Regions from separate parts of the Aeribacillus sp. FSL M8-0235 genome, predicted to be linked through region 1. Evidence: riboswitches for the same ligand, from Rfam matches in the RefSeq annotation. Region 1 holds a riboswitch; each other region holds the start of a gene.
What was found. A riboswitch is a leader RNA that binds a small molecule or an ion and turns the genes downstream of it on or off. The one in region 1 is predicted to bind thiamine pyrophosphate.
Positions count from the first base shown of each region.

Region 2: linked by a shared signal. The riboswitch ahead of NSQ71_RS07350 (acetylornithine deacetylase) and the one ahead of thiC (phosphomethylpyrimidine synthase ThiC) in region 1 are both predicted to bind thiamine pyrophosphate.
Region 3: linked by a shared signal. The riboswitch ahead of thiT (energy-coupled thiamine transporter ThiT) and the one ahead of thiC (phosphomethylpyrimidine synthase ThiC) in region 1 are both predicted to bind thiamine pyrophosphate.
Region 4: linked by a shared signal. The riboswitch ahead of tenI (thiazole tautomerase TenI) and the one ahead of thiC (phosphomethylpyrimidine synthase ThiC) in region 1 are both predicted to bind thiamine pyrophosphate.

Region 1 covers NZ_JBBOBW010000001.1:2,594,000-2,598,902, forward strand. Annotated here, with positions in the region: gene NSQ71_RS12600 (hypothetical protein) at 1-21, opposite strand, end outside; gene floA (flotillin-like protein FloA) at 50-1,042, opposite strand; gene NSQ71_RS12610 (NfeD family protein) at 1,059-2,342, opposite strand; TPP riboswitch at 2,536-2,651, shown strand; gene thiC (phosphomethylpyrimidine synthase ThiC) at 2,788-4,530, shown strand; gene NSQ71_RS12620 (MGDG synthase family glycosyltransferase) at 4,578-4,903, opposite strand, start outside.
Region 2 covers NZ_JBBOBW010000001.1:1,509,825-1,514,727, forward strand. Annotated here, with positions in the region: gene NSQ71_RS07340 (hypothetical protein) at 1-41, shown strand, start outside; gene NSQ71_RS07345 (IS4 family transposase) at 208-1,458, shown strand; TPP riboswitch at 1,661-1,761, shown strand; gene NSQ71_RS07350 (acetylornithine deacetylase) at 1,885-3,150, shown strand; gene tenA (thiaminase II) at 3,183-3,860, shown strand; gene tenA (thiaminase II) at 3,878-4,558, shown strand; gene NSQ71_RS07365 (ECF transporter S component) at 4,574-4,903, shown strand, end outside.
Region 3 covers NZ_JBBOBW010000001.1:3,253,025-3,257,927, reverse strand. Annotated here, with positions in the region: gene NSQ71_RS15970 (carbon-nitrogen hydrolase family protein) at 1-30, shown strand, start outside; gene menC (o-succinylbenzoate synthase) at 294-1,403, shown strand; gene thiT (energy-coupled thiamine transporter ThiT) at 1,445-2,005, opposite strand; TPP riboswitch at 2,074-2,177, opposite strand; gene NSQ71_RS15955 (DUF418 domain-containing protein) at 2,350-3,585, shown strand; gene NSQ71_RS15950 (DUF2179 domain-containing protein) at 3,689-4,234, shown strand; gene NSQ71_RS15945 (DnaJ family domain-containing protein) at 4,256-4,627, shown strand; gene NSQ71_RS15940 (hypothetical protein) at 4,669-4,851, opposite strand.
Region 4 covers NZ_JBBOBW010000001.1:1,133,027-1,137,929, forward strand. Annotated here, with positions in the region: gene mgtE (magnesium transporter) at 1-337, shown strand, start outside; gene NSQ71_RS05620 (monovalent cation:proton antiporter family protein) at 363-2,216, shown strand; TPP riboswitch at 2,271-2,379, shown strand; gene tenI (thiazole tautomerase TenI) at 2,519-3,133, shown strand; gene thiO (glycine oxidase ThiO) at 3,120-4,232, shown strand; gene thiS (sulfur carrier protein ThiS) at 4,240-4,443, shown strand; gene NSQ71_RS05640 (thiazole synthase) at 4,450-4,903, shown strand, end outside.

The sequences.
Region 1 (4,903 bases):
TGGATTTTCAAATATTTCCATATGACACCTCCTTTGATGGGCAGAAAGATCATTCTTCTTCATCACCAGCAGAGTTTTTTGTCATTTTTCCGATAGAATCACGCATATTTGTATCAGCGGTAATGTTTTTGATGTTCATATAATCCATAACTCCAATATTTCCTGATTTTAAAGCTTCCGCCATTGCAAGCGGAACTTGCGCTTCCGCCTCAACAACTTTTGCCCGCATTTCTTCAACTTTAGCTCGCATTTCCTGCTCTCTTGCCACCGCCATCGCCCTGCGTTCCTCCGCTTTAGCTTGCGCGATGTTTTTGTCCGCTTCCGCTTGATCTGTCTGCAGGATCGCACCGATGTTTTTGCCGATATCAACGTCCGCGATGTCGATGGATAAAATTTCAAAGGCTGTTCCTGAATCGAGTCCTTTGTTTAAAACTGTTTGCGAAATCATATCAGGGTTTTCCAGCACTTTTTTATGATCATCAGAAGAACCAATAGTGCTGACAATTCCTTCACCTACACGTGCGATAATCGTTTCTTCCCCGGCACCGCCAACAAGCCGGTCGATATTGGCTCGCACCGTGATGCGGGCTTTTGCTTTCACTTCAATTCCGTCCATGGCAACCCCTGCAATAAACGGGGTTTCGATTACTTTCGGATTTACGCTCATTTGAACGGCCTCAAGCACGTCTCTTCCCGCTAAATCAATCGCAGCACAACGTTCAAAGCTCAATTCAATATTAGCTCTTTCAGCTGCAATTAATGCGTTGACAACTCGATCAACATTCCCTCCTGCCAAATAATGGCTTTCCAATTGATTCGTTGTGACATCAAGGCCTGCTTTATGCGCTTTAATTAACGGATTGATCACTCGACTTGGAATGACTCTACGCAGCCTCATTCCAATAAGAGTCAAAATACTGATGCGAACGCCAGCTGCCAGAGCGGAAATCCAGAGCATAATCGGCACAAAAGAGAACAAGATGCCAAGCAAAATAAGACCTAATACGATAAGACCTAGTAAAAGAAAAAATGATACATCCATGTGATATACCTACCTCCTATTCATTTTCATTAATAGCTCTTACAACAATTCGTGAGCCTTCTACTTTAACAATTTTCACTTTTTTTCCTTTCTCAATATACGTTCCTTCTGTCACAACATCCAATCTTTCCTCTCCATCGGTCATTACTGTTCCTGCCGGTCGTAAAGCAGTCACAGTTACACCCGTTTTCCCAATTAAATCTGTACGATTTTGATTGGATACATAACCTTTCTCCGTGCTGATTGAATCATTTAAAATAATTTTTTTAAACCATTTCATACGCTTACCAATCACCTTTGACATGATGAATATTGTGAATATCGAAATGGAACCGGCAATAAAAAGAGAAACCGCCATATGTCCTATATGATCAGCTGCTAAAAATAAACTTAAAAGGACTGAAAGAAAACCGATTGCTCCAATAATTCCTCCTGGAACAAACAACTCTGCAATTATAAGCAGAACCCCAAGCACGAACAAAACAACCGTTTCCAATCCCGCAAGCCCTGCAATAAAATGACCGAAGAAAAACAAAAACAGCGCCAATAGTCCAATAAAACCAGGAATGCCAAACCCAGGAGTGTACAATTCTAACACAAACCCTAAACCGCTAATCGTTAATAATATCGGAATGGTATACATGTTTGTTACAAAACGGGCTATTTTTTCAGCAAACGTCTCCTCAGTCTCTTGGATTTTTGCACCTTCCATTCCGATCGATTTCAAAAGCTCTGCCCGGCTTTTGGCGATGCCTTCACCATACCCGACTTCCATCGCTTGTTTTGCTGTTAATGTTAGTAATTCTCCTTTTTCTGCACCATATTCGGGCATATCCAAGCTGCTGTCTACCATCGCCTCAGCGAACATAGGGTCTCTGCCATGAACCTCAGCAGCATTTCTCATCTCTGCTTTCCAAAACGATTGCACTTTTACTTCTGCAGCATTGCCATTGGAGTCAATGACAGCCGCTGACCCAATGGTACCGCCAGGATGGTAATATATTTGATCAGCCCTTAATGCTATATAAGCCCCTGCGGAAATCGCATGTTTATTTACATAAGTGATTGTTTTGATATCTGTATCCATAATCATTTTACCTATTTCTATCGCTGCCTCTAAAGCACCGCCAGGAGTGTTCAATTCAAAAACAATGACATCCGCTTTTTCTTTTTCCGCCTCCTGAATGGATCGTTTAATAAAATGCACCAACCCTTTTTCAATTGTATTTTCAATCGGAATAAAATAAACAGTTTTTCCTTCAGCTGATTTGGCATCAAAAGACGCACAAATAATCGACAAGATGAGCAGCAGAGCGCAAATAGCGAAAAACTTATTGTTTGATTTCAGGCCTCTCCCCCCTTATTTTTTGCCTAATATTATTACGGACAATTGTGCAGAAAGTTTCAAAAATCAACTATTCTGCAAACAAACATGAAACGAAAAAATATTTTCATTATTTTTCATATTATGTTACTATTAAAAAAAATATATAACCATCTACTAGGGGTGTCCAATTAGCTGGACTGAGAGAAGAACGCGCCTGAAGTTCTTCAACCCTTTGAACCTGATCTGGATGATGCCAGCGTAGGGAAGTAGGTAGCGGGAGTATTTTGTATTGCCTTCTTTTTCTATATTGAATTGATCGGGTTCGTGTTAAAGCGAACCCGTTTTTATTTTTCACATCCCATCTCCCCTCCTATTTTTCTATGCACATCTTCAGATAAAAAAATGGAGGAGGAGAAAAATGAAACATTATTTCGAAAACATGCAGTTTCCAGCAAGCAAAAAAATTTATGTGACTGGGTCGAGACCCGATATTCGGGTTCCGATGAGGGAAATTCAATTAACTCCCACGAAAACGGAAGCGGGAACGTTTGAAAATGAACCTGTAAAGGTTTATGACACGAGCGGTCCCTATACAGATCCTGATTTTCAGGCAGATATTCATAAAGGTTTGCCGGCTGTGCGCAAACAGTGGATTTTAGACCGTCATGATGTTGTAGAATATGACGGGCGCCAGGTAAAGCCTGAAGATAATGGATTTCGCAATTGGGAAGATCACAATATTGCCACACCTTTTCATCGAAAGCCTTTCAAAGCAAAAAAAGGTGCTGTCGTTACACAAATGCACTATGCAAAAAAGGGGATCATCACCCCAGAGATGGAGTTTGTGGCGATTCGTGAAAACATGGATCCTGAATTCGTTCGTCAAGAAGTCGCTACCGGCAGGGCCATTATTCCGTCCAACATTAATCACCCGGAAAGTGAACCGATGATCATCGGCCGGAACTTTCATGTAAAAATTAATGCCAACATTGGCAATTCAGCTGTAACATCGTCAATTGAAGAAGAAGTTGAGAAGATGCTTTGGGCCATTCGCTGGGGCGCTGACACAATTATGGACCTGTCAACAGGAAAAAATATTCATGCAACAAGAGAATTTATCATCCGCAACTCGCCCGTGCCGGTTGGAACCGTCCCGATTTACCAAGCGCTCGAAAAAGTAAATGGCGTTGCTGAAGAGTTAACATGGGAAATTTACCGTGATACATTAATTGAGCAAGCAGAACAAGGGGTCGATTATTTTACTATACATGCCGGCGTGCTGCTTCATTATATCCCTTTGACCGTCAAAAGGACGACCGGAATCGTATCCCGCGGCGGTTCGATCATGGCCCAGTGGTGTATGGCGCATCATCAAGAAAACTTTTTATACACTCATTTTGAAGAGATTTGCGAAATTTTAAAAACATATGATATTGCTGTTTCATTAGGTGACGGCTTGCGTCCCGGATCTATTCGAGATGCCAATGATGAAGCGCAATTTGCCGAATTGAAAACGCTCGGTGAATTGACGGAAATCGCCTGGAAACATGATGTTCAAGTCATGATCGAAGGCCCTGGGCACATTCCGATGCATAAAATTAAAGAAAATGTTGATTTAGAAAATGAAATTTGCAAGGGGGCTCCTTTTTATACCCTTGGTCCATTAACAACCGATATTGCTCCCGGCTATGATCATATTACGTCAGCCATTGGAGCAGCCATGATCGGCTGGTACGGAACGGCCATGCTATGTTATGTAACTCCGAAAGAGCATTTAGGCCTTCCCAATAAAGAGGATGTGCGCCAAGGTGTTGTTGCTTACAAAATTGCAGCCCACGCCGCAGATTTGGCAAAAGGGCATCCAGGCGCCCAAATAAGGGATGATGCTTTATCAAAAGCCCGTTTTGAATTTCGCTGGAACGACCAATTTAATCTTTCTCTCGATCCTGAACGGGCACGCGAATATCATGACGAAACTTTGCCGGCAGAAGGAGCGAAAATTGCCCATTTTTGTTCTATGTGCGGTCCAAAATTTTGCTCGATGAAAATTTCCCACAATTTAAGAAAAATGGCCGGTTCAAGTGATTCTGATTTCGTTCAGGAAGGTTTGAGGCAAAAAGCAAAAGAATTTATAGAGGGCGGATCATCCCTTTATCGATAAATAATTTTCAAACTAATGCTCCTGGAAGCTTTAATGGCTTCCAGGAGCTATTCATTCATTAAACGTTTGATCAATCCCGCTGGTTCAATCGGAATTAAACTTTTATGATATTCATCCACTTTCGTTAAAAATTTTGATAGCTGTTTAGATTGCAGCGCTCGAATAATGGAGGCCGAAATATTTGTTTCCTCTTGCCAATTTCGAAAATCAAACACCATCCCGAATTTTTTTAATTTCTCCAAATTTATTTCTTCCTGTCCTGGAAGAGTGTGGTACACAAAAATAGGGATTTTTTTGTATAAACATTCGCTAATTGTCACACCCCCGGGCTTTGTCATGATAAAATCGACGCGATTGTACAGATCGTTCATTT
Region 2 (4,903 bases), 1.1 Mb from region 1:
GTTATCGTGAATTATTAAAGACAGCAAAAAGGATCAATTAACCGTTGGCTTGTATTTTTCTATATTTTATCAGTAGCATTGCATTAAGTTAATTTTAATTTGTCAAGCCCAATTTTATGTTAAATTTCATCTTTTTGGATATAAAAAAACTCCTTATAATTAGGATTGGCAGTCCTATCCAAATCCTAAGAATAAGGAGAAACCATTATGGATAAGAATACCACAGAATCCACAATAAATGAACTATTTAAAGAGATCGATCCAATAACTTTTTCAAAACTAATTAATGTGATTGACGTTGACAAATACATTAAAAAATTAACAGCGTATAAGTTTTTACAACTTTGTATCATCGCTCAGATAAATGAATTGGAAAGCTTAACAAAATTGGCCAAACATTTGAAAGACAAGGAAGAGTTGCAGACATATCTGGAATTTGATGCAATTAGTACTTCGCAACTTTCTCGCAAATTAGGCCAATTATCCCCTCAACTGTTTGAAAAAGTATTTAAATATCTGGTCTTAAAGATCCAAGGGCAAATGAAAAATGCCCCGATCATCCGAAACATTGGTCGTCTTCTGGTCATTGATTCTACCACGATGAGCATGAGTTTGAGCCAATATCCATGGGCAACTTTTCGTAAGACAAAGGCTGGTGTTCGACTCCATTTAAAGGTTGTTGTAACGAAGGATATCACTGTTCCGGATCAAGGGATTATCTTACCCGCGAAACATGCCGATCGCACACAGATGGACGAACTCATTGAAATCGATCCAAATGCGATTTACTTGTTTGATCGAGGGTATGTCGATTACAAACAGTTCGACCGCTTATGCCGAGAAGGGGTGCGATTCATTACCCGGCTTAAAAAGAACGCAGAGATTGAAGTTTTATCGGAACGGATTCCCAATCCAGAACGTTTGATTTATAGGGATCAGATTGTCATTTTAGGAAATGACCGTAATCATACCAAAATGACTCATCCTCTCCGATTGATCGAAACGGTCGACAGCGAAGGGAATCCCGTGATCATCATAACCAATTGCTTTGATCTTTCTGCGGAAGAGATTGCAGATTTATACCGATATCGCTGGAAGATAGAGACCTTCTTTAAATGGATGAAACAGCACCTTAAGATAAAAAGATTTTATGGAAAAAGTCAAAATGCCGTTTACAATCAAATTTGGATCGCCCTAATCACCTATTGCTTACAGGCCATGCTCCAATTAAAAGTGAATCACGATGGTCCTTTATTAGAGATCAAGCGAACTTTACAGAATCTGCTTTTTAAAGGTTTTGACTGTTTTGTTCGCTCCCTTTTTAAAAAGCCAATTCGAACGTCCAACGGTCGGAAAAAATACGATTGGGAAAAAGATTTTGAAACCATCGTGTACCAATTTGAAGAAGGGGAGGTGGAACACCTAGACGATTTAGTTTATGATCCAATGTTTCTGTAATATATTGCCAAATTGTGGAAGTGGACTGCCGATTAAGACGTCATTGTCCTTTTAAGCTTGCTTAGAAAGATTGTATGTCTGAATATTCAGTTACATGAAATAACTGGAATTTTTATTGAGCTTGACAAACATTAAATTTTTTTATGCAACGCTACTGATATTTTATGATTTAATGAAATTAAATGAAAATTTCATAATATTAACATACCACTAGGGGAGCCGAAAGGCTGAGAAAGGCGTGTGCCTTGACCCTTTGAACCTGATCTAGATCATACTAGCGTAGGGAAGTGGTGCAGTAATATCGAAACCTGTCTATGGGTTTTGTATATACTTGCCCGTTCCCTTATATTGGGAACGGGCTTTTTGCATTACATGGCCGGTTGGCAAACCATTTTTCAAAACAAATGTTAAGAAAGGGGAGACAACGTGTTACAAACGCTATTTCAGCAAATTGATGAAAGGGAAGAAGAACTTCTGAATCTTCTAAAAACACTCGTATCGTTTGAAACGCCGAGCCCTCCGGCAAGAAATGCAAAAGAGGCTCAAAAGTATGTCGCCTCATATTTGGAAGACATCGGCTTTTCCATTGATCAATGGGATTTATATGAACAAGATCCAGTCGTAGTAGGAACGAAAAAAGGAAAAGATCCAGAAAATTACCACAGTTTAATTATTAACGGGCATATTGATGTCGCTTCAATCGAAGAGGGAGAAGAATGGCTAACGCCTCCTTTTGAGGCAACGGTTAAAGGGGATTACATATACGGACGCGGTGTAGCGGATATGAAAGGGGGAATGGCTGCCAGTCTGTTTGCAATAAAGCTGCTGCAAGAAAACGGCATTGAGCCGGGAGGGGATATCATTTTTCAGTCCGTCGTCGGAGAAGAAGTAGGCGAAGCAGGAACAAAATCGTGCTGCGACCGGGGATATCGAGCTGATTTTGCCATCGTTGTCGATTCAAGCAACTGTGAAATACAAGGGCAAGGCGGGGTGATCACGGGCTGGATTACGATTGAAAGCCCCGAGACATTTCACGATGGCACGAGAAGACAAATGATTCATGCCGGCGGGAAGCTTTTTGGGGCAAGCGCGATTGAAAAAATGATGAAAATTATTGAAGGACTGCGAGAGCTTGAACAGCATTGGGCAGTGATGAAAACGAGCAAAGGCTTTCCGCCTGGTTCTGCCACAATTAATCCTGCAGTGATTGAAGGTGGAAGGCACGCCGCTTTTGTGGCCGATAAATGTTCCCTTTGGATTACCGTTCACTATTACCCGGAAGAGCATTATGTAGAGGTGATCCGGGAAATTGAAGAACATATCCATCATGTTGCAATGGCTGATCCATGGCTTCGGAAATATCCTCCGAAATTTAAATGGGGCGGCACATCGATGATTGAAGATCGAGGAGAAATTTTCCCAGCTTTTTCATATGACGAACATTCACTCGGAGTGAAAACATTACAAAAAGCACATAAACTGGCATTTAATGAGGAAGCAAAGCTGACGATGTCCCCTACTGTGACAGACGGCGGCTGGCTGAGTGAAGCGGGAATTCCCGTCGTTTTATATGGACCGGGCACGCTTGAAGATGCACACTCGGTGAATGAAAAGCTGTCCATCCCCCAATTAAAAACATTTACAAAATCGCTGATCGCGTTTTTATTTGATTGGTATCAGAAAAAACGATGACAATTACAAAAGCTGCGAAAGGGGTAATTCAAATGTTTACAGACCGATTGTATAAAACTGCAAAACCGATTTGGGAAGCGAGTTACCATCATCCGTTTGTTCAAGGAATCGGCAATGGGACGCTGGATATCGACAAATTTCGCTTTTTTATGGAGCAGGATTATCTTTATTTAATCGAATACTGCCGCCTGTTTGCCCTTGGAAGCTTAAAGGCTCACAATCTTCAAACAATGACAGTTTTTGCTGATCTTCTACATTCGACGTTAAAAGTGGAAATGGATTTGCATCGTCAATACGCTGAAAGAATAGGAATAGAGAAGGAAAAATTAGAACAAGTTCAGCCTGCTGCTACAACCGTTGCATATACGAGCTATATGTTAAATGTGTCGCAGCGAGGATCATTGGCAGAACTGGTTGCCGCAGTCCTTCCATGTACATGGAGCTATTATGAAATCGGCACACGCTTACATGAGATTCCTGGTGCCAGTGAACATGAGTTTTACGGCGAGTGGGTAAAAATGTACGCATCAACAGAATTCGGTGAATTGGCAAAATGGCTGAAAGATTTAATGAATGAGCTTGCAGAAGGAAAACGGGAAGAAGAATTGAAATGGCTGGAAGATATTTTTGTCACAACGAGCAAATACGAATATATGTTTTGGGAAATGTCTGAACGAAAAGAAATGTGGCCAATCGAAATCAATTCTTAATATAGGAGAGAATGAACATGAAATTTTCTGAAAAAATTCGAACAAAAGCAGATCCGATATGGCAGGCCAGCTTCGATCATCCATTTGTAAAAGGTATTGCCGATGGGAGTTTGCCGCTTGAATGTTTTCGTTATTACGTTTTGCAAGATTCGTATTATTTAAGCCATTTTGCAAAAGTGCAATCGTATGGAGCGGCAAAAGCAAACGATTTATATACGACATCGCGAATGGCTCAGCATGCACAAGGAACATTTGAAGCGGAATTATCTCTTCATGAAACATTTGCCAAACAGCTGGGAATCACAGAGGAGGAGAAGGCGAATTTTAAGCCGGCCCCAACGGCGTACGCCTATACTTCCCATTTATATCGAGCGGCGATCAACGGTCACTTAGGCGATATTATTGCTGCAATACTTCCGTGCTATTGGCTATATTACGAAATTGGCGAAAAATTAAAAGATGCGAAGCCAAAAGAACCGATTTATCAACAATGGATTGCGGCTTATGGGGGCGATTGGTTTAAGCAGCTTGTCGAAGAACAAATTGACAGGCTGGATGAAATCGCACAACAAACGATAGAAGCCGATCTAAAAAGAATGGAAGAGCATTTTATCATCAGCAGTCAATATGAATTAGCGTTTTGGGAAATGGCTTACCGTTTAGAAAAATGGGAAGTGGAACCAAAAATCAGTCAATAAAGGAGTTTGATCATAATGAAAGGATTAAAACTGACAGACATTCTAGTAACAATTGTTATTTCGATCGTTTTTGGAATTGTTTATAAACTATGGGGACCGCTTTACTATGCGGTCAAGCCGATCGGGCTGCATGTCGACCAGCTCATATACGGTATGTGGTTTATTGCTGCGACGGTCGCCTTTCTTATTATTCGCAAGCCTGGAGTAGCGCTGATAGCGGAAACAGCAGCGGCATCTGCAGAATTTATAACCGGCTCTGAATTCGGCATAGAGGTTCTTCTTTACGGAATCGTCCAAGGACTATTTGCAGAGATCATTTTTGCGATTTTTCGATATAAAAAGTTT
Region 3 (4,903 bases), 660 kb from region 1:
AAGAAGACAACTATTGAGTGGAAAAATTAATCTCATGATGAGACTCGTTTCTACGATTATCTCATTATTTATTTGAGATTTTACAGTTCAATAAACAATAAGGGAAATAAAGAAATCCCTTGCTCCTTTACATTAAGAAAGCGTTTATTTTATAATTAGTGTAAAACAAACGTTCGAGTGGATTCGCTATTTTAAGAAATATTTTCCGGGAAATATCGAGCCCTCTGGCGAATGGGAATGATTTTGTCGAACTTAGCTGAGAGCTTGTTTAAAAAAGGAGATGCTCTTAATTGATAAAAATTAAGAAAATTGTTTTGCATATATTACAGATGCGTTTGAAAGCCCCATTTTCTACTAGCTATGGAGACATTCACGATCGCGAATTGTTGATCGTAGAAGTAAAGGATGATGATGGTGCAGCCGGTTTTGGAGAAGGGGTTGCTTTTTCCATTCCATGGTATACAGAAGAAACCGTGAAAACAACTGTGCACATGATCGAAGATTTCCTCATTCCGATTTTATCAAAGACGTCGTTTCATCATCCTCGTGAGTTGGCTGAATCGTTTCGTTTTATTCGCAGAAATTATATGGCAAAAGCGGCTTTGGAAGGTGCCGTGTGGGATCTATATGCAAAACAGCAAAATATACCTCTTTCACAAGCTCTCGGGGGAATGAAAAAAGAAGTTGAAGCTGGGGTGAGCATCGGTATTCAGCCAACAATAAAAGATTTAATCAGTCTTATTGAACAATATCAGGAGGAAGGATACAAGAGAGTAAAAATAAAGATTAAACCAGGTTGGGATATTGAAGTAGTTAAGGAAATACGGAAGCATTTTCCGAACTTGGATTTAATGGCTGATGCGAACAGTGCCTATACATTAAAAGATATAAATCATCTAAAACAATTGGATGAGTTTCAATTAATGATGATTGAGCAGCCTCTTGCGCACGATGATATTGTGGATCATAGCAAACTTCAAAAAGAATTGGACACACCGATCTGTTTAGATGAAAGTATTTGTTCCTTCGAAGATGCTCGAAAGGCTGTTGAACTTCGAAGCTGCAAAATTATGAATATAAAAATCGGCCGTGTTGGCGGTTTGACAGAAGCAAAAAAAATCCATGATTTTTGCAAAGAGCAAAATGTTCCAGTTTGGTGCGGAGGGATGCTTGAATCAGGGATTGGACGGGCCCATAATATAGCCTTAGCGACACTTGAACAATTCACACTGCCAGGAGATATATCCAGTTCATCTAAGTATTGGGAAGAAGATATTATTGAACCGGAAATATCGGTTTATAATGGAAAAATTGCCTTGCCTGATAACCCGGGGATCGGTTTTCATGTAAGCCGTGAAAAATTAAAAAAATACACTGTTGAAACGAAAGTATTTACCCTATAAACAAAATCATCCTCTGCATGTTTTGCAGAGGACTATTTTATTTATTTTACAACCAATCTTGGCGCCGCCATAATGAGAATAACAGTAACGACAGCGCATAATACAAACGCTCCTATCATCGTAATGCCGTTTACGATCAAAGAATAAACGACCGCTGACATTCCTTCTGGTGCATATTCTCCGAAGAAAAAGACACCGCTGATAAAATGCCAAAAATAACGTGCAAAAGCTCCGATGAAGACGCCAAAGATGATGAAAACAAGAGCAGAGCTTTTCTTTCCATCTTTCAGCTTATTTTGGATAGTTTTGCAGAAAAGACCGGCTAAACCGATAAAGGAAAAAGCTAGAAAATAGTCGATGAAGCCTTGAACAGGCATCAGGATGTATGCATCACCTAATACAATTTGCAATAATCCCCATAAAAAGCCGGAAATGAAGCCAATCTTTGCACCGGATCGAAACGATAATATGAGTACAGGCACCATGGCAATGGATATAGAAATGGCTGATGATAATTGAATGGAAGGGAGAAGATCAAGTATAACTGCCAATGCTGCAAAGATTGCTGCTTCTATTAATAGTAATAAGCGATTTTTTTCCAAAAATAAAACCCCCTGTATATTATTTGCTATCAACAAATATCCATAAGGGGGAAAAGGCTGTATCATGGATCAGTATACTTCCACATCCCTACGCTAGCATTAACTAACAGGTTCAAAGGGTCTGGACGAAATATCCGTCCACTCTCAGCATATAGCTCCCCTTGTGGATCTGCTGATATTCGAATCTTATGTCTATCATAATAGACTATAAGAAAATTGTCATTCTTTTTTCGCTATATTCAAATAAATTTAAACATGATAAAGCTGAAATGCAGCCTTTGGACAAAAAGTAATGAAAAAAGGGCGTTAACAATAAGAACTTTTTTCAGAATGGGGGTTTTGGTTTGAATCTTAAACGTGAGCGTTATGAAGTAGTGGATGTGGTGCGGGGGGCTGCGATATTTGGCATTTTACTTGTGAATATGGCGCATTTCAGCTATCCAGATGTATATTTATACCAAATAGGCAGCGAAAATTTTTTTACTGAAACATGGAGAACATGGGATTTTCTAACGAAAAATATTTTGGAAATATTTGTACAAATGAAGTTTATTACAATGTTCTCATTATTGTTCGGATTTGGAATCATCATCATGGAGGAACGGGCTTTAGGAAACGGCAGGAACTTTGTTTCTATATATATACGCAGACTGGTGGTGCTTTTTGTATTTGGACTAATTCATTCATTTTTCATTTGGGATGGAGACATTTTAATGGATTATGCTGTGCTGGGGTTTCTTCTCCTTTTTTTCCGGAAGTGTTCCTGGAAAACCCTTTTGGTATGGACTGTATGTTTATTTAGTTTATATTTGCTCCTTATTGGTTTGATGACGGCTGTATCCAATGGTGAGGATGCTTTTGTCCAAAAAAGAGAGCAGGCTGCCTTACTGGAAGAGGAGGCAAGAAACGCAATCCATTCATATCAAAACGGAAGTTTTACTGATATTTTCCATCAGCGTATTCATGATCGGCTTTTTTACATGTCTATGTCTGGCATGTGGCCTTTTCAACCGCTTGTCTATATAATAAACATGCTCCCATATATCAGCATGTTTTTAGTTGGCATGATATTTGCGAAACAAAAGCTTTTTCAAGAACCGGAGAAGCATCGAAGGTTATTAACAGCCATCTGGTTTTTCGGGCTTATCATTGGGCTTCCGTTAAATATTTTTGCGGTCACCGCTAAAAATAGTTTTTACATGGTGTTCGGTGCACCATTTCTCATGTTGTTTTATGTGATCTCTCTCATATTTTTATATTTTCACCCAATCTGCCGGCAAATTGTTAAGAAGATAGCGCCTGTTGGACGCATGTCATTGACAAATTACATCATGCAATCTGTTATTTGTACATATCTTTTTTATCATTACGGATTGGGATTGTACGGTAAAGTATACCCCTTCGCCGGTTTTTGGCTTGCACTCGCAATTTTTGCCGTGCAGCTTATCATCAGCCATATTTGGTTTAAATATTTTCAATTAGGGCCGTTGGAGTGGGTATGGAGAACAGCGATGTATTTCAAGCGCCAGCCTATTCGCATGAAAAAGGAAGTTTCGAAGCATAATAACAGATCAAGATGAATTGTAAAAATGTAGTTTCAAATCTCAGATTTTGAGTTTATGATAGCTCTTTCTTTTTGAAAATAATTTATAGTATGATGGAACAAAGGAGTGTCTAGGCAACATGTTTCTACAAGCAATTTTTATTTTTTTGCTGCAATTATTGTATGTACCAGTATTGACGATCCGAACTATTTTGTTAGTGAAAAATCAAACAAAGGCTGCTGCTGGTATAGGTTTGCTAGAAGCAGCGATTTATATTGTCGCTTTAGGAATAGTTTTTCAAGATTTATCTAATATTTACAATATTAGTGCATATATTGTCGGTTTTGGTGCAGGGCTGTTGTTGGGCGGTGAACTGGAGAAAAAGCTGGCTTTTGGATATGTAACATACAATGTGAATTTAATGGATAAAAATTCCGAATTAGTAAAAAAATTGAGGGAGGCTGGTTTTGGGGTTACGGTCTTTCAAGGAGAAGGAATGAATTCGATCAGGTATCGTTTGGAAGTTGTTGCTCAACGCTCTCGGGAGGAAGAATTTTTAAACCTTGTCAATGAAATAGAACCAAAAGCGTTTTTAAGCTCGTATGAAATTCGTTCTTTTAAAGGCGGATATTTAACAAAAGCGATGAAAAAGCGGGTAAAGCGTTTAGAAAAAGGACGAACATAACGGTCGAAGGGAGGGTGAAGCGTGGATATATTTGCAAAAATTGCTGAGGATCGGATCAAAAAGGCATATGAAGAGGGAGAGTTTAAAGAACTTCCCGGGATGGGGAAGCCTCTCCCGCATGACGATTTGTCTGATATTCCGGAAGAACTCCGAATGGCTTATCGTCTTTTGAGAAACGCCGGTATGGTCGATCAAGAAAATGACTTGAAAAAGGAACTATTAACTATTCAAGATTTACTAAAATGCTGTGAAGATGAAGCAGAAAGGAAAAAATTACAACAAAAGCTGTCGGAAAAACAATTAGCATTGGAACGAATCGTGAAGAAAAGGAATATATTCAACACATCTGCATCTCAATTTTATAAAGATAAAGTTTATAAAAAGCTTATTTGACGTTTTCGAAAAAGAATGGTGCCTTTATTTTCGCCATTCTTTTAAATTTGCTGTTTTTTCAAGGCTTCTCTATGGAAGACATAATATAAAGCAAGATTGAAAAAACCTAAGAAAATGACTATCATCGAAAGCGGAAGCTCCTTTGCAAAACCGACCAAAATTCCAGACAATAAACAGAAGAGAGCAACGAATAAATAAAAATATTTCATAAGTGTCACGACCATTTTTTTGACCCCCAAACAAAGAAAACGTTTTCTTTTATTATAAATCATTTGT
Region 4 (4,903 bases), 1.5 Mb from region 1:
AATTGCAACAGGCGAAGGCACTTCCGAACGCGTGTGGAAAATTATTCTCAAAGAAGCTGGAACCGGCTTGATTACCGGAACAGTATGCGGAATTGTTGTTGCACTGACAATTTTTATTTGGAAGCAGAAATTTTTCTTAGGACTGCTAGTGGGTCTTTCCATATTGTCAACGCTGACTGTTGCGACAATTGCCGGGGCGTTTGTTCCTCTTGTCATGCACAGGCTTCGTATTGACCCGGCTGTGGCCTCCGGTCCATTTATTACAACGATTAATGATATGATCAGCATTTTGATTTATTTTGGCATGGCGACACTATTTATGAACTATTTGCTCTAACAAAATTAGCTAAAGGAGGCGTAATATGGAATCACATGCAGTAACCTCTCTTGTCATCGTGTTGGTAGGCGCTTTTTTAACCCCGATTTTGCTGCATCGGTTCAAACTGGCATTCATTCCTGTCGTCGTTGCGGAAATTATTGTCGGATTAATCATCGGGAAAACGGGATTTAATTTAGTGCAAGAAGATGTATGGCTGTCAACTCTCTCAACGCTGGGATTTATATTTCTCATGTTTTTAAGCGGGCTTGAGATTGATTTCACCATTTTCTCCAAAGAGAAGAAAAAAGAAGAAAAGCTGCCCAACGGAAAAAAAGCTCCTCATACTTTTTTGGTTGCGTCAATTGTTTTTCTTGGCATTTTCGTTGTTTCATTACTTTTATCGTATTTGTTAATGTGGATGGGATTTATCCGCAATGCCTTTTTCATGACGTTAGTGATTTCAACGATTTCTTTAGGAGTAGTAGTGCCGACGCTGAAAGACGAGCAAATTATGAAAACAACCATCGGCCAAATTATTTTGCTGGTGGCTGTCATAGCCGACCTTGTCACCATGATTTTGCTGGCGGTTTTTGTCTCCTTAAACAGCGAAGGAGAAAGCAATACGTGGCTTCTGCTTCTTTTGTTTGCAGCAGGCGTACTGCTTTACTTCATTGGCAAAAGGTTTAAAAGTCGATCCTTTATTAAATCGATGTCAAAAGGAACGGTTCAAATTGGAACAAGGGCGGTTTTTACGTTAATTCTCGCACTTGTAGGTTTATCGGAAACGCTTGGGGCAGAAAATATTTTAGGCGCCTTCCTTGCGGGAGTTTTAGTCTCGCTTTTATCGCCTAATTCAGACTTGGTGCAAAAGCTAGATTCGTTTGGCTACGGTTTTTTAATCCCGATCTTTTTTGTCATGATAGGGGTGGAATTGGATTTATGGGAATTGATCAAAGATCCGAACCTTCTTTTGTTAATTCCTTTGTTATTTCTCGCCCTCTTGATCTCAAAGTTTATTCCCGTTTTTGTGCTGAGAAAATGGTATGATACGAATACAACGATTGCGGCGGCGTTCTTGTTGACTGCTACTTTATCATTAGTTATTGCGGCAGCTGAAATTGGACAGCGAATCGAACTGATTGATAAGCAAATGGCTGACGCACTAATAGTAGTTGCCGTGTTAACAAGCATTATCACGCCGATAGGATTTAAAAAATTATTCCCTAAAAAAATGGCGGTGCAGCCTAAAAAGAAAATTGCTTTTATTGGTGCAAATCAAATGACCCTTCCAGTCACAAGGGAATTGGACAAAAATTTGTATGAAGCAACCGTATATCATACACAGCAAGACAAAATTGAAAACGGGACTGCTCAATCGGTATTTAAAATAGAAGAATTGAAAGACTATTCGATAGAATCATTGAATGAACACCACATAATGGAAGCTGATATAGTAATAGTGGCTACTGGGGATGAAGAAAGAAATGCGGAAATTGCGACATATGCAAAAGAATGCGGCGTAGAACAGGTCATCGCCTCCATTTCTTCCCCGGAGTTGGATCAAGCATTAAAAGAAAAGGGGATCAGCGTATTTTCCGTCATGCTGTCAACAAAAACGCTGCTCAGGGCTTTGATCGAATCGCCTGGCGTTATGCGGATCTTAACAAACCAAGACAACTCTCTTTATCAAATTAATATGAATAACCGAAAATATGATGGAATGAAGCTTCGATACTTTCCGTTTACAGGAGATTGTATCTTTGTCCGGATTTTTCGAGGTGAAGATTCCATTGTGCCTCACGGCGATACCGAATTGAAAAAAGGGGACCGCTTGATTGTAACGGGTTCCCGCAAATATGTAAATGAGTTAAAAGATGAGCTGGAATTTAGCAAATAATATTTGCAAACAAAACAAATTGTGATAGCATGAAATTAGTATGAAAATTTAATAAGCATCCACTAGGGGAGCCTTTGAAAAGGCTGAGATTAAAGTGTTGACTTTAAGACCCTTTGAACCTGATCTGGATGATGCCAGCGTAGGGAAGTGGGAATTTGAAACATATGTCTGATATTCCATTACCACTTTCCAGCAAGGAAGGTGGTTTTTTATTGTTTCCAGTCTCACCCTTGGACAGCTGCTTTCCAGTTTTGAACCTTGAAAGACGAGTGTGAGCGTCTTTCTCATGAAAGGAATGTACAATGTTGGAACTTCATGCCGTAACAGACGGAACAAAACCGGTCAACGAGCTAATACGCATAATTTTGTCCATATCAGAACATGTTGATTACGTTCATATACGAGAAAAAAATAAAAGACCATGTGAGATCATTCATCTCGTAGAACAGCTTTTGGCAAAAGGGATAAGGAGAGAACAGCTTGTTATCAACGATCGGCTCGATGTTGCGCTCCTAACAGGCGTTCAAAATGTTCATCTTCCGGGAACCGGCCTGCCGATAAAAAAAGTGAAAAGCGCTTTTCCACAAATAAAAGCCGGTGTCAGCGTCCATTCATTAGATGAAGCGGTAAAAGCAGAAAAAGACGGAGCAGACTATTGTTTTTTCGGAAACGTTTTTGAAACGAACAGTAAAAAAGGACTTCCGGCAAAGGGAACAGATTTGCTTGGGAAAATCGTTGGACACGTCAATATTCCTATTATCGCCATCGGTGGGATCACGCCTGATAATATGCAAAAGGTTTTAGAAAAAAAAGCAAGCGGTATTGCCGTTATGTCCTATATCTTTTCTTCGAAAGATCCAGGGAGCGCTGCCAAACTTTTCAGGAAAGGGGAAGCTTTTTCAAATGAACGTTTTTGATGTTGGAATCATCGGGGGAGGGGTCATCGGCCAAGGGATCGCCTATGAGCTATCAAAAGCTGGGCTGAAGACCGCCGTGTTTGAAAGCGGCGAAATCGGAGGTAAAGCGACATCCGCTGCAGCAGGAATGCTGGGTGCCCATTCTGAAAATGAAAAAAGAGACATATTTTTTGAGCTATGCTTAGAGAGCCGAAATTTATATCCGAGCCTTGCAAAAGAATTATTGGAGCAATCTGGTGTGGATATTGAGCTTGTGCAGGAAGGCATGTATCGGCTTGCATTTACTGAGGAAGAAGGCCGCTCCCTGCAATCGCTTGCAGATGAGGATGAACTAGAATGGCATTCAAGGGAAAACGTACTGGCAAATGAGCCACATGTTTCTGAAGACATTGCGGGAGCTCTTTGGCTTAAGCATGACGGCCAAGTGAAAGGTTCATCTGTTTGCCACGCATATGCGAAAGGCGCTAGAAAATATGGTGCATCTATTTTTGAACAATGTCCTGTTTTCGACGTGATTAAAGAGGGAAAAGCATACAAGCTTGTCACTTCCCAAGGAGTTTTTATATGTGGAAAAGTCGTCGTTTCAAGCGGAGTTTGGAGTGGCTTTTTCTTTGAAAAGCTGGGGCTGAGAAATCCAATGAAGCCCGTTAAAGGAGAATGCTTAGCCATAAAACCGAAAAAACTGGTGATCAACAAAACAGTGTTTTACGAGCACTGTTATATCGTACCGAAAAAAGACGGCACCGTTATTATTGGAGCAACTTCTTATGAAAACGACTGGGATACGCATCCGACAGTCAAAGGAGTATCCGAATTAATGATAAAGGTTCAGAAAATTATGCCAGAAATCGGGTCTGAACCGGTCGTTAGTGCTTGGTCGTCGCTCAGGCCGCAAACAGCTGACGGCTGGCCGTATTTTGCCGAGCACCCGGAGCATGAGGGAATCTTTTTTGCGACCGGCCATTATCGAAACGGCATTCTTCTAGCGCCGATTACAAGCTTGATCGTAAAAGACATGATTTTGAAAACGAATCAATATGAGCGTTATGTTCATAGCTTTTCTTTAAACAGATTGCTTTCTGATGCGAAAGGGAGGTGATTAAACAGTGAAACTTCGCATTAACGGCCAGCAGATGGAAGTGGAGAATAGTGTTCGGAACATAGAAGATTTGCTGAACTTTTTTCAATTGCAGGAAAGAATTGTTGTCGTTGAACGAAATGGTGAAATTGTTTCAAAAGAACAATACAGTATCCAGACATTAAATGATGGTGATCAAATTGAAATTGTCCATTTTGTTGGAGGGGGATGATGATTCATGTTAAAAATAGGTGATAAAACATTTCAGTCGAGATTAATGTTAGGAACTGGAAAATATCCATCTTTTGAGATACAAAAAGAAGCGGTGGAAGCCTCAGGTGCTGAAATTTTGACATTTGCCGTCAGAAGAATGAATATTTACGAGCCTTCACAGCCAAATTTTTTGGAGATGTTGGATTTATCGAAATATACGCTTCTGCCGAACACGGCCGGGGCAAAAACTGCTGAGGAAGCAGTCAGAATCGCCAAGCTTGCGAAGGCATCAGGATTATGTGATATGATTAAGGTGGAAGTAATTGGAGATGATAAAACGCTTCTCCCTGATCCGATTGAAACATTGAAGGCATCAGAGATGTTATTGGAAGAAGGGTTTATTGTTCTTCCATACACTTCAGACGATGTTGTTCTGGCGAAGAAGCTTGAAGAATTAGGGGTTCATGCCATCATGCCGG